Regions from separate parts of the Paenibacillus sp. FSL L8-0641 genome, predicted to be linked through region 3. Evidence: riboswitches for the same ligand, from Rfam matches in the RefSeq annotation. Region 3 holds a riboswitch; each other region holds the start of a gene.

Region 1 (7,461 bases), 2.9 Mb from region 3:
CAAACTGCTGAATCTGTCCCAACCCGCCCTGTCCCGCAAAATTGCCAAGCTAGAGGAAGAGCTGGGTGTAAATCTCTTTGATCGTCGGGGCAAACGGCTCGAAATTACGTCCACCGGCCGATTTGTTTATACATTCGCACTAGAGCAACGGCAACGACAGCTTCGCTTCTTACAAAAGCTCTCCCAGCACAAAAATGAAGCCCAGAGTATGCTTACACTCGGCGCAAGTCTCACGACACTCCAGACAACGCTGCCTACCCTTGTCGAAGCTTTTATGAGCAAGCATCCTCAAACCGAGCTGAAGCTGCTCACCGGTAAAACCCATGAAATCGTCGCCTTTGTACGTGACAAAAAAGCAGACGCCGGTATTGTCGGATCTGCCATTCATGAAGTCGGACTGCGTTGCATTCCGCTATTTGATGATCATTTGGAGCTCGTTGTTCCCATTGGACATGAATTAACCGTCAAGACAGGAACGGCCTCGATGAAAGATCTGCAAGGACTGCCGATGATTATTTTCTCCAAAGGAACCTGGTATCGCAGTCTGACGGATGACTTGTTCCAGCGCAGCGGCATCATGCCGGATATCCGCATGGAAATCGACTCCTTCGAGGCAATTGTACGCCTGCTTCCAACCTGTAAGGCTTCTGCCTTGCTACCCAAATCCTATTTGCGCAGCGAACTATTACGGGATAATGGACTCACTGCACTGTACTTGCCCGATTTGAAGGAGACACGCCGAACGACCTCCCTCATTTACTCGGAGACGACCGATCTCGGTCCGACAGCACGACGCTGGATTAGCGAGACACGTGCGTCGTTTGCAGGCTACCGTATGGTGTAAAGGGTTTAGCCCTCTTCATTAACATTAACAACCTCATCCTCAAAGCGGCCGATATTATCATTCGAGCCGATGATGACCATAATATCGTCGGCTTTTAATCGATCCATAGCCGTCGGTGCGATCAGGATACCATTCGCCGTATGAAGCGCCACGACGCTACAACCAAAGCGGGTACGGGCATTTAGCTCTGCTAGCGTTTTGCCATTCAGACATGCAGGTACATTGAGTTCCACAATACTATATTCCTTAGACAACTCCAAATAATCGAGCAAATTAGGCGTGACTAGCTGGTGAGCCACCCGGATACCCATATCCCGTTCTGGATAAATAATCCGGTCCACACCGAGCTTTTCTAACGCACGCCCGTGCAGCACAGATATGGCTTTGGCTACGACTTTTTTCACACCCAGCTCCTTCAGCAAAATGGCGGTGAGGATGCTTACCTGAATGTCATCACCAATAGCAACAATGCCACAATCGAAATTACGGATGCCCAGTGATCGCAACGAGTCTTCATCGGTAGCGTCCGCCACGACAGTATGTGTCAACATCTCACTCATACTGTCCACAACATCCTCATTCCGGTCAATGCCTAGCACCTCGCACCCCATATCCACCAATTGCAAAGCCAGGCTTGAGCCAAACCGCCCCAAGCCAATAACTACAAACTGCTGCGTCTTCATATCTACTCGAAAACTCCCTTATCCTATAATCATTTTACCTTCCGGATGACGATATAATTCTTTACCCTTTTTCGGCCCCAGTGCATAAGCTAGCGTGAGTGGCCCCAGTCTACCTGCAAACATCGTCAGGGTAATCACCAGCTTGCCTATGACTGTCAAATCAGGTGTAAGCCCCATCGACAGCCCCACCGTACCAAACGCAGATACCGTCTCGAACAAGATCATCAGAAAATGATGATCTTCGGTTGCCGACAAAATCATCGTCACCCCGATCACGAACAGCAACCCCAGCAGTGTAATGGTCAAAGCCTTGTAAATTCGTCCCTGCGCAAGTCGGTACTTGAACAGTACAATATCTTCCCGCCCCCGCAGCATCGAAATCACCGCTCCAATGAGCAGGGCGAATGTTGTGGTCTTAATCCCGCCTCCAGTAGAGCCAGGAGAAGCCCCGATAAACATGAGTATGATGATAAAAAACTGCGTAGCCTGCCGCAAGCCTGCAATGTCCAAGGTATTGGCACCTGCGGTACGGGGAGTAACGGACTGGAATAAAGATCCCAATAGCTTACCACCCCAATCAAGCGAGCCGAGAGTCTTCGGATTCGTAAACTCAAATACAAAAATCACGAGCGTGCCGACTACAATCATAGCGCCCGTCATGCTGAGTACCACCTTGGTATGCAAGGACAGTCTCTTGCGCTTGCGATATTCTGCCAGGTCTGACATCACTACAAAACCAATGCCGCCTGAAATAATCAAAAACATGGCTGTAAAATTAACAATCGGATCATATACATAACCTGTCAAGCTGCGAAATTCACCGAATAAATCAAAACCAGCATTGTTAAACATGGAGATGGCATGCCAGATTCCAAAATAAATCGCCCTGCCTACGGGCATATCAAAGGACCAGCGAACCGAGAATATCGTAGCGCATACGCCTTCAATAACCAGTGAGTACAGTAATACCTTACGGATTAACCCGACAATTCCCTCTACAGAAGTCTGATTCATCGCTTCCTGCAAAATGAGACGCTCCCGCAGGGAAATCCGACGCTTGAACACCAGTGCAATCAAGGTAGCCATGGTCATAAAGCCTAGGCCGCCGATCTGAATGAGCGCCACGATAACAACTTGACCAAAGGTTGTAAAAAAGGTCCCCGTATCCTTTACGACAAGCCCTGTAACACAGGTCGCGGAAGCGGCAGTAAACAAAGCGTCTATAAACGCAAGTGGCTTTCCTGTTGTATTGGAGATCGGCAGCATTAACAATAAACTACCTATTAGAATGATAATGGCAAAGCCCGCAACGAATATCTGCGGTGGAGAAAGCCGGAGCCAGCTTGCATTGGGATTCATCTATTCATCACTTCTCTCCTAATCCTTAAAACTATAAAAACAGTGATTTAATACGGTGTAAGCTCGCTACGCGTTCCATTTGATCTTCCGATCGTCGTTGCCCCTGAATTTTTTGATTTTTCCAAACCTTAGTTAACTATAATTAGCATTCCCTGAATACAGGAAGAATGCATGTCAAGCACTACTCGGCCCCCTGTGCTATTGGCGGGCAGTAGCGAAGGGGGCAGAATTGTTCTGAAGAAGCGAAGCGTTTGCCTTTATCTCCGGATTTTAACCATTAAAGGGGGTATACAATCAAAAAATCCGGGGATAACAGCAATCGGAAGAATAATCTGCACCCGCAGCGGTCTATCTAACCAATCCAAACACTTTTATACGCACAAAAAAAGACACCGGAAAACCGAGTGCCTGACTTGGTTCCTGCTCATAGCCTACGAGGTTAGCTGACGGATTCGGGCAGCACAGTATGCCCTATTTACACTTCCGATCCACCAGTGATCGGCTGTAAAATTCACCCCAGTAACATGGTTCCCCCGTTTTCCCATAGAAATTCGGCTCAACTGTATATCATTACCTATGTATTTTATAGGCATTGCCTCAAGATTATAATCCTTCTATATCCAGATCACAAAACCGATTTCGTCGAAAAAACGTGAAATTGGCTTTATTTTGCGAATGGGCATCGTTTAATCGCAGCTTATCTTATTTTATTGGAACTTTAAAGTGCTTTCACTCTATTTTCATGAATATCGCTGGTCTGTTGGCGGGAACCTGTGCAGTATGATATCTTTAATGGATGTTCTTATTTACAGATTAAGGAGGAAACTCATGAATCCTATCGGGAAACCGGTCGTGCTCACGGCCAACTTCAAAAAATTAGGCTTGCTGGGCGGGATTGGCCTGATTTGCTTTTTTATCTTTCAATTGCTTATTCCCTCGCTTAGCAATCCAAGTCCAGAATCAGTAATGAATGCAAAGGTCATCAGCAAACAAGAAGCGGTTATACACGCATTGGACTTCGCCCGCTCCGAGCTGGGATATACTGAATCACAGCCAGAGAAGCCTCTGGTGACCTATCAGGCCGAAACAGATTTGTACGGTTATTTATCTAGAGAAAAACTGCTTCAACAGTACGACCGTACATGGAAGAAAAATTACCCTTACGAAACCTTTCGGGTCGATCTGCCTGAATCCTCAGCGAAGAGCAAGCTGCAAATTCACGTAGATTTATCCACTGGGAAGGTCGTTAGTTTTAAACGGATCACCTCCAGCACCAATTACACGCAGGCTGATATTTCTACGGATGAACAAGCACGTAACAGGCTTGTACGTGTGGCTGAGGACGGCATGACGCTTGAAGCCAAGGAGCAGGCGGCCGCTGTATGGGTGAAGCGCTTTGGCTTTAAGCCGGCGGATTTAAAGCTCGCGACCACTGAACAAGAAGGCGGATTAAAGTATACCATAGACGATAAAAAAATCGGCGCCTCGGTACTTACACTGGCTTTTACTTTTGAAAACGGTGATGTTCGCTCCTTCACTCAAAGCTTTTCGGCCCCGTCGTCCTATACCGATTATATCGAAAAGCAAACATTTTGGGCGAATTGGATGACCTATGCGGGTTATGCCCTGTTTAGCTTTGCGCTGGGTGTACTTGCCATTGTGTATGCATCACTCACCCGACGACATACTTCATTTGTACGCGGCATTGTTCTATCCGTTATATACTTTATTGCTAGTATAGCTGGGACCATGAACATGCTGCCTTTATTGCAAGCAGAAGCAGGCGGTAAGGGCATGCTTATATTTCTTATGGTTTTCCAGATTGGTGTTACCTTCGTCATGGCTGTAGCGCTCTACTTCTCCTTGGTCGGCGGTGACGGACTTATGCGTCAGGTTGGACTGAATGCATGGCCACGTGCGAAAGAGCCGGGCTACGGGCTGTATGTGCTTCGCAGTATGTATGTCGGCTACTTGTGGGCCTTTATTTTACTCGGGGTACAATCCATTTTATTCTTTATACTGGAGCGCACATTTAATACATTCTCCACAACAGATGCCACGCAATCCCCTTACAATATGGCTTATCCATGGCTGCTGCCAATTATGGCCTGGATGGCAGGTATTGGAGAAGAGACTGTCTACCGTCTGTTTGGTATTCCGATGGTCAAAAAAATAGTGAAAAATACTTTTGTTGCTTGTCTGATCACCACGCTGATTTGGGCACTGGGACATACACTTTATCCGATCTATCCAGTGATTTCCAGACCTATTGAGCTGACTTTTCTTGGTTTGCTGTTCAGTTTTGTGTTCCTGCGTTACGGCTTTATTGCCGCTATGTTCAGCCACGTTATTTTTGACAGCATTCTAATGGGACTTAGTGTGATAAGTCTGGGAGACACTGTGAATGTGAGCGCTGGTCTATTCTGGATCTTACTTCCAGCCATCGTGGGTTACATCATTTATTGGTTTAGTCCTAAAAAACCAAATCGAATGATGTTTGAACCTATACAAAAAGAGGAGTCGCATTCTACGACTCCTCCTCCCGAAGGGCAGCTATAATCTGACGCGCAAGCTTATCCCCAATAGAGAGAGGCCGGAAGTCTTCGACACTGGCCTCTCTTATTTTTTTGAGCGATCCAAAATGCTTAAGCAGTAACTTACGCCGTTTCTCGCCAATGCCTGGAATAGAGTCCAGCCGGGAAGTTACCATAGATTTGCCGCGTTGCTCGCGGTGGAACGTGATGGCAAAACGGTGAACCTCGTCCTGAATCCGTTGCAGCAGGTAAAATTCTTCGCTATTACGTGCAAGTGTCACGGCCTCAGAGGATTCTCCCACCAATAGTTGGGATGTTCTATGTTTGGCATCCTTCACCAAACCACATACAGGAATGAACAAACCCAGCTCATTTTGCAATACATCGGTCGCCGCCTTAATTTGTCCACGTCCACCATCGACAACGATCAAGTCGGGACGTTCCAAATTTTCCTTAAGCACACGTTCATATCGACGCCGGATAACCTCACGCATTGTTTCATAATCATCGGGTCCCTGCACAGAACGGATTTTATATTTTCGATACTCCTTCTTGGCAGGTTTGCCATCAATAAACACGATCATGGCTGAGACTGGATCGGAACCCTGGATGTTGGAGTTATCAAACGCCTCCACCCGGTGCAAGCTATCCAGCCCAATGGCACGTCCGAGATTGCTTGCAGCTTTGGATGTTCGTTCCTCATCCCGCTCGATCAGCTTAAACTTCTCATCCAAAGCTACACGTGCATTTTCCGTCGCCATGCCTGTCATTTGCTTTTTCAGTCCACGCTGCGGTACAAGTACCTTTACATCCAACCATTCAGCCAGAGCGAGAGCCGCCGTACTTGGGTCCTCCAGTCCACCGGATAGTTGAGTTTCTGTTTCCTTTATCTCGGCATCTTGGTCACCAGCTTGATCTTGATTCGTTGCCGCTGCATAAGTTGCCTGTTCTTCAGCCACCAGTAGTGAGTCAGCAGAACGCTCTGTCTCCGTTTGTATCGCTTTCTCATCTGTCTGTCCGGTAACATCGGCTGTAGGTGCACTGTAGAGTGCAGTTTCTGCCGCAACCGGTTGATCGACATTGACCTGTTCCGCCTGCATCAGCTTAGGAGAATCCGGCAACAATATTTCCTGCGGCACTGCTGGGTTGTCACTATAATATTGCGCCACATAGGACATAAAATCACTGTAAGCCTCACCGTAGAAAGGAAAAGTCGACATATGGCGCTCGATCATTTTACCTTTGCGGACATATAGGATCTGTACACACATCCAGCCCTTATCTACTGAAAAACCGAATACATCTCGATCTTTCGCATCCGATGTGGTGATTTTCTGCTTTTCCATCATCGCGCCGATGCTGATAATCTGATCTCGCAACTCCTTGGCCCGCTCAAAGTACAATTCCTCTGCGGCCTCCTGCATTTTACGCTGAAGATCCTTTTTAATTTCCTCATGTCCCCCGCTCAAAAAGGAACCAATTTCCTGACCAATCTGGTCATACGTTTCCTTCTCGACCTCTTTCACACAAGGCCCCAAACATTGATGCATGTGATAATACAGACACACTTCCTTGGGCATCACACCACACTTGCGTAACGGATACATACGGTCCAGCAACTTCTTCGTCTGATGTGCCGCGTAGGAATTGGGGTACGGTCCAAAATATTTTGCTTTATCTTTCAGAACGCGACGGGTCACCTCCAGCTTGGGGTGTGCCTCGTTCGTAATTTTCAAATACGGAAAGGTTTTATCATCCTTCAATAGCACGTTATAGCGTGGCTGGTACTTTTTAATGAGGTTGCACTCCAAAATGAGTGCCTCCATATTACTGCCTGTAACGATATATTCAAAATCACGAATATCGGAAACCAGTCGCTGCGTCTTGCCGTTATGGCTACCTGTAAAATAGGAACGGACCCGGTTTTTCAACACTTTGGCCTTGCCGACATAAATAATGGTGCCTTCGCTATTCTTCATCAGGTAACAGCCTGATGCATCCGGCAGTAACGCTAATTTGTGCCGTATGTTCTCCAGCGCCT
Region 2 (7,461 bases), 1.5 Mb from region 3:
TTGTTAACTTGGTGACCAGTCCGCTAGATGCCGATCGTATGGATTATTTGTTGCGGGATGCTCATTCGACAGGTGTCAACTACGGCACGATTGATTTGGACCGTATTTTACGACTGTTGCGTCCTCATAATGGGAGAATTGTTGTGAAGGAATCAGGCATGCATGCAGTAGAGGATTATTTAATGTCACGCTATCAGATGTATTGGCAAATTTATTTTCATCCTGTAACACGCAGCTCGGAGATCCTTTTACGTAAAATTTTCAAGCGAGCAAAGGAATTGTCTAAAAATGGATATGAGTTTGGTTTTCTGCTGAACCCGCTGCCGGATCTGTTGAAAGGAGAGCTTACAGTAGAGCAATATCTGATGCTCGATGAGTCATTAATTCAGACCGTATTTAGCCAGTGGAAACGAGAAAAGGACGAAATTTTAAGTGATTTGAGCAGCCGCTTTATGGACCGTAGATTGTATAAATATGTAGAGATTGAAAATATGGATACAGATACCATTGACAGTATTCGGAAAGCTTTGGAAGAGGCTGGTTTGCACCCTGAATATGATTTTGAAATTGATTTTCCGACGGATCTTCCTTATGATGTGTTTCGGCAGGGTGGCTCGACGGACAACCAGATTTTACTGCTTGGACGTCAGGGCGAGGTGAGTGAAATATCCGAAGTTTCGGAAATTGTGCGCTCCATAAGTGGTATTCACCGAGGGAAATATCATATGTATTTTCCCCAGAATAAATTGAACGCGGTAAAAGACAGGCTTCCTGCCGAAATAAGGAATTATTTTGTCAAAGAATAGACAACTATATAGAAATGTAAGTAAAAAAAGGAGATGTAAACCTTGGATTTGTTCGACACTCATACTCACTTGGATGCGCCACAATTTGACGAAGATCGTGAAGAAGTTATAGCACGTGCTGTCGAATCAGGAGTAACGCGGATGATCAATATCGGATTTAATCGTGAGACCATTCCATCCACCATGAAATTGGCCGAGACGTATGATTTTATTTATGCGGCAGTTGGATGGCACCCGCAGGATGCGATTACAATGCAAGAGGGCGATTTAGAATGGATTGCATCGTTATGCAGTCATAAGAAGGTCGTAGCCATCGGAGAGATCGGTCTGGATTATTATTGGGATACATCACCGAAGGATGTTCAGCATCGGGTGTTTCGAAATCAAATTGGTCTGGCTCGTGAGCTCAAAATGCCCATTGTTATTCATAACCGGGATGCCCATGAAGATATTGTTAAGATTTTGCGTGAGGAAAAAGCGAGTGAGATTGGCGGAGTCATGCACTCCTTTTCTGGGAGCTGGGAGACAGCCCAAATGGTGCTGGATATGGGATTTCACCTTTCCTTCGGTGGTCCTATTACGTTTAAAAATGCCAAGCAGCCAAAAGAGGTGCTGGCACAGGTGCCACTGGACCGTCTGCTCATTGAAACGGACGCGCCCTACCTGACGCCGCATCCGTTTCGCGGGAAGCGAAATGAGTCTGCGCATGTGAGACTGGTAGCAGAGGCTGCAGCCCAAATTAAGGGGATTACAGTGGAGGAATTAGTGTCAATAACGACCCAAAATGCCTTGGAACGATTTGACATTCAATAAAAAAGCGAAGAAATCGATCAAAATAAAGAGATAGACGAAGCTAATCATGAATTTGTTGCAGGAAACTCGAGAATATTACAATATTTTAACCGAATATTTTGAAAAATGTACTTGAAACCTGCTTTACAACATGCATGGAAACAGGATATCATCTTTTCAGTGAATTGTTGTTTGAATGTAAACATCAACAAGTCATTTCATGAACCAGTCTCGCTGAGTCCCTTTTACAGGGAACGGGGGAACCGATATGGCTTACAGTACGTCCGGCTTATGTGCAAGAAGGGAACGTCTCTTCCGCCAGCCGGCTCGACCTAAATTCTTTTCCCAGATGGGATTGAACAGGTAGAGGAGCCGTATTTCGATTTCTTTCTGGGTCTTCGGGGTGAATGTGAAGGCGACCGCCATGAGCGGTTGACCCAAGCTAGGGCGACTCTCTACGTCCGAACCCGACAGCTAACCCCGTAAGCGTAACAAGAGAGAAGCCATCTCGTGCATGAGTTTTCCCGCATATTCACACATGCCGGAAGCCACGAAAGAGCTCTCTAGTCTCTTTCTTTGGCTTTTTTTGTTGTGAATAAAAGAAAATCTGTCATCATACTGTGGTTAAACAGGGGAGGACAGCATGCCGCGAAGACGGGTACATGGTGCAGGACAGTCGCAGTTTGGGCTTGTCTTGTAGAAAATCTGTTATAGTCACGTCAAATCTCAACTATGTCTTACTCCAGACGGCGGGCTATGTAAGGAGGACGGAGGAAATGGGCATTTTCCAAAAAGAGGAGACCCATGAGTCACGCTCATCCAGCATGTCTTACGTATTGCGTTGGAAGCAAGAGAATGTGCGCCAGGCTGCTTTGGTTGCTATTTTTCTAATCGCGCTAACGATTATGATTTCAATTCTGATGTACACGCAATCTAAAAAACAAGTCTTTTTTGTCATTGATGGCAAGGCATCTGCGGTAGAAACCCGGGAATCCAAGCTTCAAGATTTGCTGAGCGAGCATTCCATTTCACTTCAGCCGCATGATACAATTTCTATGCCGCTAAATGGAGCAGTACAGGATGGGGACCGCGTAGTCATTAAACGTGCCAATCAAGTTAAAGTATCTTCAGGCAATGAGACGAAAAAGCTGTACACAACAGAAAATACAGTAGAAGGTGCCATTCGTACCTCGGGCTATAAATTATCGTCAACGGATAAAGTTTATCCTGCGTTGGATGCCTCTGTTTCGTCTAACATGGACATAAAAATCGTCCGTGTGAAGAAACAGCAGGTCGAACAGAAAAAACAGGTGCCTTATCAGGTCATCAAAACGGCCGATCCAAGTCTTTATAAAGGCGATAATCGGGTCATTCAAAGCGGCAAATCGGGTGTGGTAGTCCAGCACGTTCAAAAGGTATATCATGATGGAAAGTTGGTATCCAAACAGCTGGTTAACAAGGAAGTTGCACAGAACCGTGTGGATAAGGTTATTGCGGTAGGAACGAAGAAAAAGCCGGTCGTTCTTGCTGCTTCCGTCGGTCCCAATGATGCGGTTAAGACAACAACGGTTAGTTCGGGCAGTGCTGTCCGTAAAGCAGGCGTCAATTTTAAATATAGCAAAGTTTTACAAAATGTCTCCATGACGGCGTATTCCTCACAGGAGCCAGGTATCGGTACACGTACTGCATCCGGCACGCGCGTGACGGAAGGCCGTACCATCGCTGTCGATCCGAGTATAATTCCAATCGGCTGGTGGGTGTATATCGAAGGGGTGGGCTTCCGCCGTGCGGAGGATACCGGTGGCGCGATTAAAGGCCACAAAATCGATGTGTATTATGAGAGTTTGAGCCGAGCCAACCAATTTGGTCGTAAGCACGGTAAAACCGTATATGTTATCGGACCGGTAAAGCCTGAAATCAACTAAAACAGGTTGTGTATGTTGAGGGCAATGCGATAGTATTAACAACATAGTTATGCCATGCTAAGAAGAGGATATCCTCTTCTTATTTTGTTTTCAAAAGCAGGGAAAGATAAATATAGCTTGCTGTGTAGCAGTGGAGGGAAATGCAAATGATCAAGGAAGTGATTGTGGTAGAGGGCCGGGATGATACGGTGGCCATTCGCCGCGCTGTTGAAGCGGATACGATAGAAACTGGCGGCTCAGCCATTAATAAAATGACGCTGCGTAAAATTGCATTGGCGCAGGAGCGGCGGGGGGTCATCATTTTAACCGATCCCGATCATGCAGGGGAGCGCATCCGTAAGATTATCGCTTCCAAGGTACCCGGCTGCAAGCAGGCCTTTATACCCGAGGCAGAAGCGACGCGCAAAGGAGATATTGGTGTGGAGAATGCCTCACCGGAAGCGATCAGACACGCTCTCGCACGGGTTCATACGACAGTAGAAGGCGCCGACCCGCTGATTGAGTGGGCGGACCTGATTGATGCTGGACTTATCACCCACCCCAATGCTGCTGCACGCCGTATGGCCTTAGGGAATGTGCTGGGTATTGGTTATTGTAACGGAAAGCAGCTACATAAACGGCTCTCTGTATTTCAGATCAGCCGCGAGGAATTTGCCGGAGCGCTGGCACAAATTGAAAGTGAAGGATTGTGATATCCGTATGACAGGAATTCAAGATATAGCAACACCGCGGCGTACAAAGGAAATTATTCAACGGCACGGTTTTTCGTTCAAAAAGAGTTTGGGACAAAATTTCCTGATTGATCAAAATATTCTCAATAAGATTGTGAATGCTGCCGGATTGGATGAGACGAAGGGCGCACTTGAGATTGGTCCTGGGATTGGCGCTTTGACCGAGAAGCTGGCGCAATCGGCCAAGGTAGTTACCGCTGTTGAGATTGACCAGCGGCTACTGCCAATTCTCGAAGAAGTGTTGGCCCCTTATGAGCATGTGAAGGTACGTCATGGAGACGTGCTGAAGCTGGATTTACGCGAGGTGTTTGCAGCTGATTTTGCAGACGTGAGTAAAGTAAGTGTCGTGGCTAATCTGCCGTATTACGTTACTACACCGATTCTGATGAGGCTACTGGAGGACAAGCTCCCTTTGGAGAATATCGTCGTTATGATCCAAAAAGAAGTGGCTGAGCGTATGGCTGCGTCTCCTGGAACGAAGGATTACGGTAGTCTGAGCATTGCAGTACAATATTACAGCGAACCTGAATTAGTCTGTATTGTACCGAATACAGTATTTATTCCCCAGCCAAATGTGGAGTCTGCAGTCATTCGGTTGCGTGTACGGGAAGCCCCTCCGGTGGAAGTGGTGGATGAGAAGCACTTCTTTGAAGTGGTTCATGCTGCTTTTGCCCAGCGTCGTAAAACGATTTCCAATAACTTAAAAAGCCGATTCTTCACCAAAGAGAACAAGGACACGTTGGAGCCGTTGTTGCAACAAGCTGGTATTGAACCCTCCCGTCGAGGAGAAACGCTAAGTATTGAGGAATTTGCGCGTCTCAGTGCTGTTCTGGTGGAAGCAGGTATATCCTAAGCTGGAACCAAACTGTGCATTCACCCATACGATATACGAGGGGTGATACAGTGTGATGAGTTTAGGAGACTTGGTCGTTCGGAAATCGTACGGCGGAGATGTCACGTTTCGCGTTGAGGACATCCAGCGGGATAAAGCGATCATTAAGGGAATAGAATTTCGGTTGCTGGCCGATTCCCCGGTGAACGATCTGGTCAGAGTGCCTGCAGACCAGATTAGCGGTAAGACCCAGCAGGCTCACATTAAGGCTGGTGAGTCTCTTAATCTGTTGCAACGGGCACGCCAGCAGCAAGCTGCTCGTAGTCAGGCAGCTCTGGTTGGGGACTGGAGTGATCCAGTCGAGTCAACGTATTTTGAAATGCCGGGAAAGGTTCTTCATCTGGATGGAGATCCCGGCTATTTGAAAAAATGTCTCAGTTTATATGAACAGCTCCGTGTTCCTGCAGAGGGACATCACGTTCATGAATCGGCAATGGCGGATACGTTGTACCGGCTGCTTCCCCGTATCCGTCCGGATATTGTAGTGATTACCGGACATGATGGCGTGCTAAAGCAGCCACAGCCTTACGATTTGTACAGCTTGAAAAGTTATAAAAATTCGCAAAATTTTGTGGCGGCAATTCAGGTAGCAAGACAATATGAACGTCATCTGGATTCGCTGACCATTGTAGCGGGGGCGTGCCAGTCCCATTTTGAGGCGCTGCTGCGTGCGGGAGCGAACTTCGCCAGTTCACCAGGGCGTATCCTGATTCACGCGCTGGACCCCGTTTACGTGGCTGCCAAGGCGGCCTTTACTTCGATCCGTGATACGGTGAATATGGGGGACCTGTTTCACCAGACAATCAGCGGCAGTCGCGGAGTGGGTGGAATTGAAACCAGAGGAAGCTATCGCATCGGCCTGCCGAAGCTTGAAAATTTGTCAACGCTTAAAGTAACGCCTTCTGCAATCTAGGATTCAAATGTGCCAATAGGATTGACTTGAACAAAAAGCCTCTGCTTTCAGAGGCTTTTTGTCATTTTTTATATAAATTATTCCTGTTCGCAAAAAATTAAATTGACAACTTATTTTTCGTGTTGTTATAATATTTAGCTCGATTTGACAATCCCTCTAAAATTCGTTATAATGGACAAGGAAAGAGGTGGTCGTTAGGCAATGGCTAAAAATACGCTGTTGGAAATCAAACGCAGTCTCGACGCACATGTAGGGCAAAAAATTTTGCTGCGGGCTAACGGCGGACGCCGTAAGACCGTCGAACGAACTGGTGTCTTGGAAGAAACGTACCCTTCTGTTTTTATCGTCAAGCTGGATCAGGAGCAACAGACGTTTAAACGTGTCTCCTACAGCTATGCTGACATCCTTACCGAGTCGGTGGAAGTCAGCGTATATGATCCCGACTCCCATACAAGTGTAGTCGAATATTTTGAAACACCTTAATTCATTTCGTGATTTATACCAGCTTTGCAGGTTTAACGACGGCTTCGTCATTTCAAATGACGGGGCCGTTTTGTATATACAGAGCAGGATGAAGCATGACATCTCTGCACATACTAAGCCGGGAATGATCTTCCTTATTCCATTGCCGAAGGAGGCGTATGTATGAGCCGAAGAAGACGGAGTGTCATGTCGGAGGAGCTAAAGTACGAGCTGGCCAAAGATCTTGGATTTTACGACACGGTCAAGGAAGAAGGCTGGGGAGGCATTAAAGCCAAGGATGCGGGCAATATGGTCAAGCGGGCCATCCAGCTTGCTGAGCAGGCTGCTTCTCGCAAATCGTAGCCATCGGTGGTGCTGATGAAAAGCGGGGATATCCGGGATTAGACCGGGTCATCTCCGCTTTTTTGAACCTCATGACTTGACACGCTGAGTCTGATATAATATGTTAAGCTGTCTTGAGGGAAAAGTTGAAGGTGGGTGAACGCCTTGAAAATATATGAAAAAGCACCGGCGAAAATCAATTTAATGCTTGATGTTCTACGTAAACGGGACGATGGTTATCACGAGGTCGAAATGATTATGACCATGGTCGATCTGTCTGACCGATTGACGATGTCTGAGTTACCGCGTGATACCATTATTATTTCAAGTCAAGCCGGGTACATACCATTGGATGAAAAGAATTTGGCTTTTCAGGCTGCGCGTCTGATCAAAGAATGTTATAACGTGTCTACGGGCGTCCACATCCATCTGGATAAGCATATCCCGGTGGCAGCAGGGTTGGCGGGTGGAAGTAGTGATGCTGCCGCAGCGCTGCGTGGACTGAACAAGCTATGGAAGCTTGGTATCTCGGATGCCGAATTAAGGGTGCTGGGTGCGGAGCTGGGCTCAGATGTACCTTTCTGTATTACAGGGGGTA
Region 3 (7,461 bases):
ACTGTTAGGAAATATATCAGAAAATATTTTGGGCTTGTTTCCGATTGTGAAGAAGAAATTTTTCACCTACGGTCCGCTCGATTTCCCATTACACTTGTCGCCTAATAACTTTCAGGTGCTAATGCTCCTGCGTGAAGTACGTTCGTCTACGGTATCTGATTTATCCAAACAGCTTAATGTCTCACGTCCGAACATGACTCCTCTTCTGGACAAACTGGTGGAGCATGGGTTGGCTGACCGCCAGTCGTGTGATTCGGATCGCAGAGTCGTGAATGTGGCGATTACACAGGAAGGCGATGCTTTTTGTGAACAGGTATTTCATACCTTCTCCAATAAAATTCAAGAAAGACTGGTGTATCTGCCAGAAGAAGATTTATTGCATCTGAGTGAAACTTTGAATGAATTGAAGCATATTTTACTTAAAATCGACAACTCTGCTACGTGATTGGCGTAAGTGGACTGGCTTAAAGACCGCCCTTTCTTCGGAAAACAGGCGGTTTTTGTTGCGTGTTGTGGTATAATGGAAACCAACATACATAATTCGGTAATTTTAGCATACGTGATCTTTGAAATGGGAACAGAGAACATGATATCGTTATTTGAGAGCCTGCTAGGGAGGAAGGAACTTCTATGCAATCTATTTACCATCGCATCGAGGAACTCATCAAGGAACGGGGAATGACGAAAAAGGCGTTCTGCCAGCAGTTAGGCATTAGTACAGGGAACTTCGGGGATTGGAAAAGAGGAAAAACGACGCCGGGCACGAATAAACTCATTGAAATCGCTTCTTTTTTTGATGCGAGTCTGGACTGGATTATGCTGGGTCGAGATATACAGGGTGAGGTGCTGAAGGAGTCGCAAGACCCTTATTTTTTTGACGCTTCAGGGCAACTGAATTGCCAGGGGGAACCGCTTAGTGAGGCGGAAAGAAATTTTATACTTGAGTATATTGAATTTACCCGCTTTCGTAAAGAGAAAAACCAGCGCAATTCTACTATGGGGTAATGGTTGCTTAGGATTTAATGGGGATTACTAATGAGTAAGGCTGAAAAATGAAAATTATTTCAGAAAAAGTTACTGTTTCGGAGGGGAAACATTTTGGGAGATCAAACTATTTATCAGCGCATTGAAGCTTTGATTAAAGATCGGGGAATGACCAAGAAGGCATTTTGTGAAAAGCTTAAAATCAGTTCAGGGAATCTCGGTGATTGGAGAAGGGGGAAAACAACGCCGGGTACCACTCATTTAATTCAGATTTCGGACTTTTTTAATGTATCGCTCGATTGGTTAATGAAAGGGATTAAGCCGGGAGAAGGCGTACTTCAGGAGCAGAAGGCTGCTTATTTTTTTGGAGTGATGGGGCCACTGAATTGCCAGGCAGAAGATCTTGAGACGGAAGAACAGAATTTTATTTTAGAATATGTTGAATTTGCGAAATATCGTAAGCAAAAAAGTGAGAAGGATAAAACAAAGCCGGAATGATTTTTTGGCTAAAGATTGTCTGGGTTGAAAACCCGTAAACGAACTGGAGGAGTTCGCTTTACGGGTTTATTTGGTTTCTTGGTGATATGGAATGACCTGTATGTAACTGGAATGCTTGTTGGATTTAGAGTGGCGATGCCTCCTTATAATCGTTATCGTCGATGTTCAGAATTGCAGCAACTTGTTTTCTGTACCTTTGTGCTTTGCGGGTGCCGTGAATCAGATTGGACAAGCGTGAAGGCGGAATATTGTGTGTCTCACAAAATGTTTTCTGATCCAGTCGAAGTTCGACAAGCCGTTGTTTGATGGCCCACCCGAAGGAGGTGACAGGCATTTTGTTGTTCAAAAGAAATCGCCCCTTACGGATTCTTACGGAATAATTGGTGTGTTATAATAATCATCAGTAAACATGTTAGAATTAACCATCTGAAACTATGATACACTTTTATACGTGTTTTTACAATCGTAAATACGTTATTTTGTCAAATTAATTACTTAGTTAAGTGCCAGGTGGTTCTGATAATCCGTAAGGGGGCAACATTAATGCATAGTTCAGCAAGCGGTTATCTTTATACAGGACGGTATTATTATCGCTCATATATGTAAGTTAAAATAATTATAATATTTTTGTTTACAAATAGTTGATGAGAGAGTATAATAAATCTGTTGCCTCAATACATTATGATTTGCGGTCGTGGTGGAATGGCAGACACGCTATCTTGAGGGGGTAGTGGGCGTACGCCCGTGGAGGTTCGAGTCCTCTCGACCGCATTATATGCAAGACCTAGTTAAAAAAGCATCCTGACACGGTTTACGTGAAAGGATGCTTTTTTTTGTTAAGTATTTTTCGTTATATTCTTTAGCCACGGAAGCCACGGTTGCAACAGGTCGTTTATTAACTGTGATAATGAAGAATGTCAGTTTTGCTGCAAAAGCTTCTCTATATCTCCCGCCAGCTTATCTGGAGTAGTTTGCGGTGCATAGCGCTTAAATACGTTACCTTCTCTTGTAATTAAGAATTTAGTAAAATTCCATTTGATCGCTTTGGACCCTAATACCCCCGGAGCTGTTTGGGTCAGGTAGCGAAATAAGGGGGGTGCTTGATCGCCATTGACATCTGTCTTGGCGAACATCGGAAAGGTGACACCATATTTGATCTGGCAAAACTCGGAGATCTCCTCACTGGAACCTGGCTCTTGTTTGGCAAACTGGTTGCTGGGAAATCCCAAAATTTCGAGCCCCTGTTCATGATACTGGTCATATAGCTCTTGTAGCGCTTTGTATTGGGGGGTTAACCCACATTTGCTGGCAGTGTTCACGATAAGCAGAACGTTCCCTTCAAATGTGGATAACGGAATTTGTTTCCCTTGCAGGGTTTGCGCATCATATTCATAAACGGTCATAGCATCTCTCCTCATTCAATATCCAGCAATTAAATTGTAGACAATTCAAAGAAGGGTTGCAAGTCTGGAAAAGCTGTATAAAGACCTCAGGCGCTGTAAAATCGTATTTTGCTCAAAACAGTAAATCGCACCGCAAATGGAGCGAATTAAGGTGTTTCTTCTTATAAAAGTGGGTTCAATCGGTGTTTAGCTGGTACATATAGCGTATTTTCTTCTCTTTTTACAAAAAAAGGCCAATAACGCTTTACCCTACGCCAATATTGACATGCTTGTCATTTTCAAAAAAGGATGAAAAACAGAGATTGAAGGAGCTGTGAGAGGCATAGTTGCATTGTAAGCGTTATTATTCATCTTCTATGCTCTAAAGGCCGATTTATAACCCTGCAGTTGAGCTTTACAGTCTTCCATGCGCGGGTGTATGATTCAAGACGTAATTTCAAATTAACTTGAATGAAGCAACAACGAAATGTCTACAGCGCTGAATTTTGCAGTTGCAAAAGCGGGGGAACCAATCGAGACTGTACGGCTTCGGAAGCCGTGTGTCTCATGGGGTGAATTTTCCGGTCAAGTGCCAGAAATAGGGCGACTCTCACGTCCGAATCCGACAGCTAACCTCGTAAGCGTACAGGGAGAGGCAACAAACCGCCGTGTGCAGCCATGGTTTATTTTATCATGGATATGTCAGAAGCCGGAGGAAAGCCTTTTTCCTTCGGCTTCTTTTTGTTGTCTTTTTATACCGGGAGAGGAGCTACTGATGGAAGGTCGGTTAATTATTGTCACTGCACCGAATGAAGCGGGCAGAAGTTTTGTGAAATTGCTTATTTTTAAAAAATTGGCGTTTGCAGTTCTCACGAATAGCGCCCAGGAGGAACGACAGCTCAAAAAAATGGGTGTGGAGCACATTGTCCGCATCAATACCATGCAAGCGGGAAAATGGAATTTTCCAAAAAAAGAAATTGGTAGTGTGTATTTGTTCGAGAACAGCTTGAATCTGACTTGCCGTTTCCTGCAAATATGTCGACCACTAACATCGGAATCGATCTATGTTATTACACACGGCTGTAATCCACAAGGAATTTATCGGGGATTGGGAGCGGACCATGTGATCTACACATTGAACGGAGAGGTGGGTTTTCTGCTGAACGGATAAGCACTTATGACATAGTTGTTTTATGATTTTATGATGGAATAAGAATGGCGATCTGAGGACCGATACGGAGGGTATAAACATGATGGATATATACATGCTGCTCGTCATGGCTGTGAGTTATGGAGTGATACTGCTGTTTGTACGCTGGTGTGATGCGCAGACCTCTAAAGGAGGACGAAGAGGATGATCGTTATACTCGGGCTTACAGCTATTGTGTTTATGTATTTAATCTACGCACTCCTGAACCCTGAAAAGTTCTAGTCACTTGTAGGGATAGAGCGGGCGGGAACAACAGATCTGAGCATTAAAGCATATTGGTAGCAGTTTTTCGCAAACGTGTGCACTTCATAGATGGTCTGAATCGGGTCTGTTGTTCCAAACGCAGGAGCATTTTGAAGGAGGAATAGAGGATGGAGCTGCTTCAAATTGGAATTGTGATCGTTATATTGCTGCTCTTGGTAAAGCCAATGGGTACATATATGTATCATGTATTCTCGAATGAACCGAATCGGACGGATCGGATTTTTGGCAGAACAGAAAAGCTGATTTATAAGGTAGTAGGCTTGAAGAAAGTGGAGAGCATGCGTTGGACTACGTATGTTATGAGTTTCATTGCTACGAACGCCGTGCTTGTGGCAATCAGCTACTTGCTGTTGCGTTTACAGGGAATGCTTCCCGGTAATCCGGCTGGAAACAGTAATATGGAAGCATCACTAGCTTTTAATACGGTAATCAGCTTTATGACGAATACGAATCTCCAACATTATAGCGGAGAAAGCGGGCTTACGTATCTGACACAGATGGCGTTCGTCACGATGATGATGTTCACTTCGGCTGCTTCCGGTTTTTCGGTTGCTGCGGCTTTTATGAGAGGATTGACGCGGCGCGGTGAAGGGATGGGCAATTTCTTTCAAGATTTTATTAAAGCTATTATAAGGATTTTCCTGCCGCTGGCCTTTGTGCTTACGCTGGTGCTGGTCGGATTGAAGGTACCGCAGACGCTACAGCCTACGGCGGATCTTACGACGCTGAGCGGAACACAACAGCAAATTTCTATGGGACCCATTGCTTCTCTGGAGTCCATCAAGCATTTGGGGACGAACGGGGGCGGTTATGCGGGAGCTAACTCTGCGCATCCTTTTGAGAATCCAAGTCCTTGGACGAACGTGCTGGAAATTTTGGCAATGTGGGTAATGCCGGCTTCGTTGCCGTATACCTTTGGATTGTTTGCCCGTAATCGTAAGCAGGGCTGGATTATTTTTAGCTCCATGATGGTATTGTTTCTTATTTTTCTATCCATTACGTATGTATCTGAGAAGACAGGTAATCCGTTAATCCAGACACTGGGTGTGGATGCTTCTCAGGGAAGCATGGAAGGGAAAGAGGTTCGTTTCGGTATTGGACAATCGGCTTTATTCACTGCGGTCACAACAGCGGCAACGACAGGTTCGGTCAATAATATGCATGATACACTAACCCCGCTAGGTGGCATGGCTGCTTTGGGAGAAATGATGCTAAACGTCATTTTTGGCGGCAAGGGTGTCGGGCTGATGAATATGCTGATGTATGCGATTCTGGGTGTGTTTATATGCGGACTGATGGTCGGGAGAACTCCGGAATTTATGGGAAGGAAAATTGAAGGCAAGGAAATGAAGCTGATCGCCGTTGCCATTTTGGTACATCCGTTTCTCATTCTCGCCCCAACTGCGCTTGCGTTTATGAGTCATTGGGGATATGATGCGGTCACTAACCCTGGCTATCACGGGTTGACTCAGGTGCTCTATGAATATGCGTCATCTGCCGCAAATAATGGTTCGGGGTTTGAAGGTCTTTCAGATAACAACGTATTCTGGAATGTCACAACGGGGATGGTTATGTTCTTCGGGCGATATGTATCTATGATTGCATTGTTGGCTGTGGCGGCTTCGTTGAATGCCAAAGCGCCGACTCCGGTGACGACGGGGACACTGCGCACGGACAACAAGTTATTTGGAGCCATTCTGATCGGAGTCGTGCTGCTGATTGGTGCGTTGACCTTTTTACCTGTCATCGTATTGGGACCTGTTGCTGAATTTTTGACCATGTGAAGAAGAAAATGAGAATGGATGAACGGGGTGTTTGACCATGAAGGAACAACGCAAACACATGCTGGACAGAAGCATCTTGAAGCATGCGATCAAGGATAGCTTTATAAAATTAAATCCGATGATGATGATGAAAAATCCTGTCATGTTCGTCGTGGAGATCGGTACATTGGTCGTGCTGCTAATGTTACTGTTTCCCGGTTATTTTGGAACTGACAAGGAAATGGGCTTTAACCTGGCCGTGTTTGTTATTCTGTTGTTTACGTTGCTTTTTGCCAACTTTGCCGAAGCGCTCGCGGAGGGGCGGGGTAAGGCACAAGCTGCCTCTTTAAAAAAATCCAAGCAGGATACGCAAGCTAACAAGCTCGTCGGAAATGACATTCAGGTGGTTAGCTCAACCGAGTTGCGTAAGGGGGACGTAGTTATTGTCTCCCAGGGCGAAATGATTCCAAGCGATGGTGAGGTCATTGAAGGTTTGGCTTCGGTGGATGAATCTGCAATTACGGGAGAATCGGCTCCGGTCATCAAGGAATCGGGTGGTGATTTTTGCTCGGTAACCGGCGGAACGCGAGTGGTTAGTGACCGGATTAAGGTGCGGATTACGACAGAGCCGGGCGAGACATTTATTGATAAAATGATTTCGCTCGTGGAAGGCGCTCAGCGGCAAAAAACGCCGAATGAGATTGCGCTGAACACTTTGCTGATTAGCTTGACGATTATTTTTCTAATTGTGGTAGTTACGCTAGCGCCGATTGCCCGTCATTTTAACATTGATTTGCCTGTTCCTGTGCTGATTTCGTTGCTAGTCTGTCTGATTCCAACCACGATTGGAGGACTGTTGTCAGCCATCGGGATTGCCGGTATGGACCGGGTCACCCAGTTTAATGTGCTAGCCATGTCAGGCAAGGCGGTAGAAGCTTCTGGGGATATCAACACGATGATTCTGGATAAAACAGGTACAATCACCTTCGGGAACCGGATGGCGAGTGAATTCGTGCCTGTAGAGGGCGTGGAGAAGGCAGAGCTAGTGAAGTGGGCAGCAATTAGCTCTATGAAGGATGAGACGCCAGAGGGTCGCTCGGTTCTCGAGTTGATGCGCAAACAGGAGCATGCGTTGGATGAATCCTTGGCGGCAGGTGGAACCTTTATCGAATTCAAGGCGGAGACCCGGATGAGTGGTCTGGATCTGGCCGATGGACGAAAGGTACGCAAGGGCGCAGTGGATTCCGTTCGGCAATGGATCGTATCGCAAAATGGCAGTGTTCCAGCCGATCTGGAGGAAAAAGCGAATCAGGTAGCCTCTGAAGGAGGTACACCGCTGGCAGTCGCGCTAGATGATCAG
Region 4 (7,461 bases), 1.4 Mb from region 3:
TATCTTCGCTGCCGAGATCCTCCAGCATGAAACGACGCTTGAGCGCGTAATCCATACGGTTGACGTGATCGGCGAGGATTTTCCAGCCGCGTTTGGCCTCGTCGTCAATCAGCATCTCGCAGGCGGTGGCGCCGCCGTACATACGTCCTTCGGCTGTACGGTCCACAGCTACCCATACGAGCCATACCTGGCGTCCGTTCGGTACGTCCTCTTTATTCGTAGAGAACTTGATACCACGTTCTACTTTACTTTTGGCATGCATGGCACCGATATCAATTTTCGCCTCTCCTCGGTCAATGATGACCGGTGACATGCTGTTCAGGTCAATTGAGCCTGCGCCGAAACCCTTATGTTTACTCTTGCCACTGACAATGTTCAGTGCAATCTGTTTTTTGCCGTCCGGCTGATTTTCACTCATGCGTCACTAGACCTCCATTTTCCGTCTTCACACTCATTCTACACTATAAATATTTTAACTAATAATCTCCTGAAAGCAAACATATACATGCTGTAGATGCTTGTCAACGGGAGGTATCCATTGTATGACCCCAGCACGCACTAAAATCGTTTTATTGTCTACACTAGCCCTCGGTCTCCTCGCAGGGACGTTATGGTTTGCCTGGCAGCCCCAATCGCAATCCGACCCGCAGTCCATAGGCCAACCACTATACGGCTCCCTGTCTGAGTCTGCGCTTGCCCCAAATGTGGGCAAGCCTCTAGGGGCAAACATCCTGCCTGACCTGCCCAAGAACCCTCCACAACCCGCTACAGAAATCCTCAGCAAACGGGTGGTAGAGTACCACATTGATGTATCTCTGGAAAAGGGACAGGTTTTGCGAGGCACTGAGACACTGACCTGGAAACATCCGGGCAAGAAAACCGTGAATGATCTGTATCTTCATCTATACCCGAACGCCTTCTCTTCCATGGAAACCACCTTTATGAAGGAATCCGGTGGAAAGCTGCGCGGAGACACCATGCCCAAAGACGGCTTTGGCTCTATGACGCTGACTGAACTAAAAACAGAAGACGGTTTATCCCTCATGCATCGCATCCAATATGTGCAGCCAGATGACGGTAACGCAGGCGACCGTTCGCTCATGAAGGTGCGTCTACCCAAGCCAGTACGAGGTGGCGAAGAAATCACATTATATATGAAGTTTGAGGTAAAACTGCCTGCCATCTTTGCTCGTATGGGTGGGACAGATGATTTTGTAATGGCAGGACAGTGGTTCCCGAAGCTCAGTGTCTACGAGACTGCAGGACAGCGTGGACGCGCCGAGGAGGGCTGGAACCTCCACCAGTATCATGGTAACTCCGAGTTTTATGCCGATTTTGGAATTTACAGCGTACGGATTCGGGTGCCTGAAACTCATATCGTAGCAGCGACCGGATTCCCCACCCGTGGTGCCGTCCGACAGAACGGACAAAAAATATATCAATTTTATGCCGATGATGTACACGATTTTGCCTGGTCCGCTTCACCCAACTTTGTAGCCGTAGAAGAACCCTTTTCTTCTGCTGAAGTCCCTGGTGTCAAAATCAAGCTCTACCTTGACCCATCGCACAAGGAGCTCAAAGGACGCTATATGAGCGCAGCGAAGGCCGCTCTTTTGTACTACAGCAAATGGTACGGGCCTTATCCATATTCCACCCTGTCCATCGTGGTTCCACCTAAATCAAGCAATGGAGCTGGCGGCATGGAGTATCCGACACTCATCACGGCCGCTGCTGCGGGTAATCTCAATCCTGGCTATAGTCTGGAACGGACATTAGTTCATGAGATTGGACATCAATATTTCTATGGAATGGTAGCCAATAATGAATTTGAGGAGCCGTGGCTGGATGAAGGCTTCACCTCCTATGCAGAGGAGCGACTTATGGAGCAAGAATATGGGCTTACCCCCAACTTGCCATTACAATCGGGACAGGTATCCTCCCCACAGCCGCTAAACCGTGAGTCATGGAAGTACGGCTCGGCTGCTGAGTACGCGCAAAATGCCTACTCTCGAGGCAAGCTGGTACTACGGGGCATTGAACGTCAGGTGGGTATGAAAAAAATGGATCGCATTATGCGGACCTACGTCCAGACGTACCGATTTAAGCATCCGTCCTCACTGGATTTTCAACGTATCGTGGAGAGAGTCACCGGACGCTCATGGAGCCACTATTTTGAACAGTATGTATATGACGGCCAGATGGCGGACTTTTCAGTGGATCACATCACAAACCACAAGCTGGAGAATGGATATGAAGCAGTCGTGACGGTCAGCAAAAAAGGGGCGGATTATCCCAAGATCCCTGTCCAATTTACCTTCAAGGATGGAACCACGAAATTCAAGGCTTGGGACGGTGCGGGCAAAAGCACAACTTTTCGGATCAAAAGTACTTCTCCCGTTTCCTATGTAACCCTTGATCCCCTATATACCATTGCACTGGAGAACAAGCATATTAACAATACCTTAAAAGCCGAATTGGACGAAAAGCAACAAACCCGTTGGAGTATAAGTGTAACCAAGCTGTTGGAGACACTGCTTGGAAGTCTGTCATGGTGAGGTGTCTATAGATGCGGACTGTTATAAAAGAGGGCTGGGCGCTGGTGCGCATACGATTCTATATCGTTATCATTTTATTTCTGTATCGACTACTGTGGGGGGTGTTTCTCTATCGACTGGTGCAGTCTGCCGTTATCCCGCTATTGCTCCGTTATCCTGATCAGGGTCAAAACGAGCTGGGACAGACCTTGTTTTGGATGGAGAGCCAGATTGCTCTGATGGACAGCCGGGAAGTACATGTGTATTTGTGGATACTACTAGGGGCGACTGTACTACGCATACTAATCACTCCCTTCATTAGAGCCGGAATATATCAAAGCCTGCATACCGATGCGACTGAGCCGCAAAGCCTGTCCTTTTTCAAAGGTATGAAACGCCATGGCATGTCGTCGCTGTTGTATTACATCATCGAGTTGGGACTGCTGCTGATTCCCGCCTTTTGGGTAGTACCGAGACTCTACCCTATTGTAGCAGGTACGCTTCAATCTCCCTCTTACCTGCTGCACTTGTTGCCCTATGCCATGGGATGGATGGCATACGGATGGTTCATTCGGCAGTGCATCCTGTATATGCAACTAGGCACTGTCGGTGGTCACGCCATACTATCGTCCCTGCTCGCCTTCTTTCGCCAGCTTCTCCCAGCTGTCGGTATATCCCTTTTGCTCGGTGCTTGTGTGCTGCTGGTCTTCGGTCTATTTGGCACCGTGGCGATGATTTGGACTGGCATGCTCGCGCTCATTCTCCAACAATCGTATCATTTTGTTACTAGTCTGGTCAGGCTGTGGCATATCAGTTCGCAGTACAGACTATGGCATACCGATATCTCCAGTAGAAGCTAAGCCCTTCCTTTATGTTAATCACTTCATTTCCGTCTGTCGAAAAAACTTTATGCATAACCGCGCAAACGGCACATAACTGAATACTGTTAACAAGATCTGTTCCTGGGACATTAGGAGCAGATTTTTTTTGTAACTTTTTGCAATGAAACATTTGCCAAAGCCAGCCGACTTTGTTACAATAATCGCAGTGAACTGATAGTAACAACTTTGTAATCTTTATTGTAACCTTTATCTCAAAAATATCGTTATTGTGAATACTGCTCTCCAAGGTGCACATCTTAAGTAAAGCCTAATTCCTGGCACCTAGGAAGCGGGGGAACCAGTTTGGGTGAATTGATCTCGCAACAGAGTGGTCATAGGGGAACCTTCTACCGAATCCTTAAGCTAACCTCGCAGGCATTGGAAGGGGTATATTTTTTTTGAAGAAGAAGCTAACGATCGCAGCTATGAGTCTTGCCATTGCCTTTACATCTTTTACATTCGGTGGCGGCAGTGCATTTGCAGACTCCAAGATGGACCAGGTCATCCAAGATGCCAAAGGAACGAACTACAGAAGCGGAGGCACTACACTCGAGGGATTCGATTGCTCCGGCTTCACAATGTATGTATTCAACAAACTGGGAATTAAACTTCCGCATCAATCTGGATCACAATTCAAAATGGGATCTTCTGTATCCCGCGATGAAATGAGGCCTGGGGACCTGGTGTTCTTCAACACCACAGGAAGAGGCATTTCCCATGTAGGTATCTTCGTAGGTGAAGGGAAATTTGCCCACTCCTCGACTTCACGTGGTGTAGTAGTTAGCTCACTGAACGAAAATTATTACGCTAACCGCTATGTCGGTGCAAAAAGAATTATGAGCACAGACGCTTACCATTCTGTAGCTTCAGATATTCCTGATGACGACAACGTAGAATAACTAACGCACAGCAAGCTAACTCTAGCCGCAATTTGATTCTGCCGGAATCGAATTGCGGCTTTTTATGTCCACAACATCAGCAATGATTATCTTTACTGACGAACTGACACCTCAAAAGGTTTCAATTTTAGCGAACATCGTCGGTTTTACCGTCACCGCTGGGGGAGCATATGAGCAGTAATTCCTTCTTATTGAATGTATACCCGTCTTGGGTATAAAATAAACACGCTTGCTATTCCCCTGCAACTTGTCTACAATCTGTTGTTAATGATTGAAGCACCTGTAAAAGGAGGATGGAACACATGCCGGCCTCAATATCCAACTATCGGATCGTACCGATGGACGAGCATCAAGCGGCTGCAATCTGTGAGTGGCGCTATGATCCACCTTATAACATATACGGTTGGCTCCCCTGGGAACAAATGAAGGCGCTTGAGGTCGAATTTGGAAGTCCCACGCTTCGCCAAGAGCAATATGTTGCCGTACTGGATGAAGAGAACAAGCTGATGGGATTTGCTCAATATTTTCCTATGATCGGTGTGACCCGGCTAGGTCTTGGCATGCATCCTGAAAGATGCGGACATGGCAAAGGCTCTGATTTTGTCCGTGCCATTGCAGAGGAAGCCCAACGACGCAACCCGAAGAATGAAATTGATCTAGAGGTGCTTACTTGGAATGGGCGCGCTATCCGGGCCTACAAGGCGGCTGGATTTGAGCTTACAGATACCTATGAACGCCAGACCCCCGACGGCAAGAAACCATTTTATTGTATGGTATATCGTCCCGAGCACCCAACCCAGGTTCTATGATAAAAGCGCCTTCGGCATACAACCACGATGTTGTATAGCGAAGGCGCTTTTATCATCATACGACAGATCATTACAAGCTCAATGACTGCTACGCATTTTTTCAAAAGCTTCATTATATTGTTGGGCTTCCTTAATATCCACGGCCATAATACCGCCATCGTCCCAAGAGGTCAAACGCAGAGTCACGGTCTTGTAATCAATCGTAATAAATGGATGATGATTGAATGCTTCAGATATAGCGGCAACTTCATCCACGAATGCAATCCCTTTCATAAAACTGGAAAAATTATATTTCCGAACGATCCAACGTCCTTCCTCCAGCTCCCAGCCCTCCAGTTTCTCCAGATGTGCTTCAATCTCTTCTTGTGTAAAAGGCATGTTACGAACTCCTCCCCGTTTATACGGAAGCCTTTCGACCGCTTAAATACGGCCAAAACTACGATATATTGGTGTACATATTACCACGGCCCCGTTGATAAATCCATAAGACGGACCTCAAATCAAAGGGACTGACGTCAGCTCCTCGTCCCCAATCAGTACATAGATACGATGCTGCTCCGGCTCATAGATCACAACGCCACTCCCTACAGTGATTGTGGGCTCTGTACCCAGTGCATAAAATAAGTCTTCTGCCAAAGCTTCATTGACTTCCTGACGTCCCGCCGGGTCCAGCCTGTCCCAATCTTCTGCTTCCATCTCAAAAAATTCATAGCTATCTGGGATGCGCCCCACAGCCTCTGTCAAATCGTTCAAAATTTGTTCATACTCACGTCCATGCTTTACTCCCATGCCATTTCCTCCAATGGTTCCGCCATTCAATACATAATCACCTTATTATACCGGAAATTCGCACTTAACAAAAAAGAGAGTTTTGTCGATAAATACTATAATCCGTCTTGTAATGACGCGCTTGGGGCAAGGACGACCCCGGCGGCATGAAAGGATTCAAAATCTATTCTCATGGATGAGGTGTATCATGCAAATTTCAACCATTATTGGACTTGTGCTCGGGATTTTGTCACTGGTCGTCGGGATGATCTTAAAAGGCGCTCCGGTCGTCAATCTGGTCAATAATCCCGCTGCTTACATGATTATTTTCGTCGGAACGGCAGCGAGTATATTTATGGCCTTCCCGATGGCAGAAATCAAACGGATTCCGAAGCTGTTCAAGGTTATTTTCACCGAACAAAAACTGTTAGACCGCAAAGAGCTCATCGGTACGTTTACCGAGTGGGCATCCATTACCCGTCGTGAAGGTCTGCTCGCCTTGGAATCCAAGGTAGAGGAAATCGACGATCCCTTTATGCGTGGCGGCATGCGAATGATTATTGACGGCAATGATCAGGAATTCGTACGGGACGTTCTAATGGAGGATATCAATGCCACCGAGGATCGACATCGCTCTGGCGCGCTGATCTTCTCCCAAGCCGGTATGTACGCTCCAACGCTCGGGGTACTCGGTGCGGTTGTAGGTCTGATCGCCGCTCTGGCCGACCTTAGTGACATGGAAAAGCTCTCTCATGCCATTGCAGCAGCCTTCATTGCGACGTTGCTCGGTATTTTTACAGGTTATGTCCTGTGGCATCCGATGTCCAACAAGCTGAAACGGTTATCCAAAAAAGAAGTCGAGCTTAAATTAATGATGGTCGAAGGTCTGCTTTCCATTCAATCGGGGATATCGACGATCGCCATCAGTCAGAAACTGACGATCTTCCTGACTCCGACCGAACGGGCTACGATGACCCAGAAGGATGGCGATTCCAGTGAGTAAAAAGAGACATGAACCGCATGAAGAGCATGCTGACGAAAGCTGGCTGTTGCCATATTCCGACTTAATGACCCTTCTGTTGGCTCTTTTCATTGTCTTATTCGGTATGAGCTCGCTCGACGCCAAAAAATTTGAAACTATGGCTCAATCCCTGAGTGCAGCTTTTAATGGCGGCACTGGCGTGCTGGATCACTCAGCCGCGAATCCGTCGTCACAATCCATGGATATGGGCAAAAATAAAGAACAAGTGTCACAACCCGTAAAATCGAAAGCTACTTCTACCTCTGAACTGCAAAAACAGCTGGCCCAACGGGAAGAAGAAGATTTAAAAAAGCTTAAAAAACAGATGGATCAATATATTCAAAATAACGGCCTGACCCCGTTGCTGAATACCAAGCTAAACCAATCGCAACTAATGATCACCATTAGTGATAATGCCTTGTTTTCATCCGGGCAGGCCGAAGTAAAGCCGGAAGCAAGAAAGCTGGCCAAGTCCATTTCTAGTATGCTCCAGCAGTTCCCTGGCTATGATGTTATCGTATCGGGTCACACGGATAATGTACCGATCTC

What was found. Region 3 has a riboswitch for cyclic di-AMP ahead of MKY16_RS06790 (hypothetical protein). Riboswitches for the same ligand answer to the same signal wherever they lie in the genome.
Region 1: linked by a shared signal. The riboswitch ahead of MKY16_RS19775 (TrkH family potassium uptake protein) and the one ahead of MKY16_RS06790 (hypothetical protein) in region 3 are both predicted to bind cyclic di-AMP.
Region 2: linked by a shared signal. The riboswitch ahead of MKY16_RS00140 (3D domain-containing protein) and the one ahead of MKY16_RS06790 (hypothetical protein) in region 3 are both predicted to bind cyclic di-AMP.
Region 4: linked by a shared signal. The riboswitch ahead of MKY16_RS00535 (C40 family peptidase) and the one ahead of MKY16_RS06790 (hypothetical protein) in region 3 are both predicted to bind cyclic di-AMP.

Annotation. Positions count from the first base shown of each region.
Region 1 is NZ_JBBOUW010000001.1:4,365,573-4,373,033, forward strand. Features, by position in the region: gene MKY16_RS19765 (LysR family transcriptional regulator) at 1-844, shown strand, start outside; gene MKY16_RS19770 (potassium channel family protein) at 850-1,527, opposite strand; gene MKY16_RS19775 (TrkH family potassium uptake protein) at 1,546-2,886, opposite strand; cyclic di-AMP (ydaO/yuaA leader) riboswitch at 3,300-3,453, opposite strand; gene MKY16_RS19780 (CPBP family intramembrane glutamic endopeptidase) at 3,715-5,445, shown strand; gene uvrC (excinuclease ABC subunit UvrC) at 5,414-7,461, opposite strand, start outside.
Region 2 is NZ_JBBOUW010000001.1:28,100-35,560, forward strand. Features, by position in the region: gene MKY16_RS00130 (HD domain-containing protein) at 1-806, shown strand, start outside; gene MKY16_RS00135 (TatD family hydrolase) at 849-1,619, shown strand; cyclic di-AMP (ydaO/yuaA leader) riboswitch at 1,821-2,103, shown strand; gene MKY16_RS00140 (3D domain-containing protein) at 2,375-3,523, shown strand; gene rnmV (ribonuclease M5) at 3,670-4,215, shown strand; gene rsmA (16S rRNA (adenine(1518)-N(6)/adenine(1519)-N(6))-dimethyltransferase RsmA) at 4,223-5,107, shown strand; gene yabG (sporulation peptidase YabG) at 5,163-6,059, shown strand; gene veg (biofilm formation stimulator Veg) at 6,261-6,542, shown strand; gene MKY16_RS00165 (small, acid-soluble spore protein, alpha/beta type) at 6,705-6,884, shown strand; gene ispE (4-(cytidine 5'-diphospho)-2-C-methyl-D-erythritol kinase) at 7,029-7,461, shown strand, end outside.
Region 3 is NZ_JBBOUW010000001.1:1,499,753-1,507,213, forward strand. Features, by position in the region: gene MKY16_RS06760 (MarR family winged helix-turn-helix transcriptional regulator) at 1-445, shown strand, start outside; gene MKY16_RS06765 (helix-turn-helix domain-containing protein) at 631-1,005, shown strand; gene MKY16_RS06770 (helix-turn-helix domain-containing protein) at 1,099-1,482, shown strand; gene MKY16_RS06775 (hypothetical protein) at 1,607-1,828, opposite strand; tRNA gene MKY16_RS06780 (tRNA-Leu) at 2,171-2,253, shown strand; gene MKY16_RS06785 (glutathione peroxidase) at 2,400-2,885, opposite strand; cyclic di-AMP (ydaO/yuaA leader) riboswitch at 3,352-3,524, shown strand; gene MKY16_RS06790 (hypothetical protein) at 3,640-4,035, shown strand; gene MKY16_RS26100 (potassium-transporting ATPase subunit F) at 4,219-4,296, shown strand; gene kdpA (potassium-transporting ATPase subunit KdpA) at 4,446-6,122, shown strand; gene kdpB (potassium-transporting ATPase subunit KdpB) at 6,160-7,461, shown strand, end outside.
Region 4 is NZ_JBBOUW010000001.1:132,267-139,727, reverse strand. Features, by position in the region: gene MKY16_RS00550 (YwhD family protein) at 1-418, opposite strand, end outside; gene MKY16_RS00545 (M1 family metallopeptidase) at 543-2,555, shown strand; gene MKY16_RS00540 (hypothetical protein) at 2,567-3,394, shown strand; cyclic di-AMP (ydaO/yuaA leader) riboswitch at 3,671-3,808, shown strand; gene MKY16_RS00535 (C40 family peptidase) at 3,814-4,314, shown strand; gene MKY16_RS00530 (GNAT family N-acetyltransferase) at 4,617-5,123, shown strand; gene MKY16_RS00525 (4a-hydroxytetrahydrobiopterin dehydratase) at 5,202-5,501, opposite strand; gene MKY16_RS00520 (hypothetical protein) at 5,619-5,912, opposite strand; gene motA (flagellar motor stator protein MotA) at 6,100-6,894, shown strand; gene MKY16_RS00510 (flagellar motor protein MotB) at 6,887-7,461, shown strand, end outside.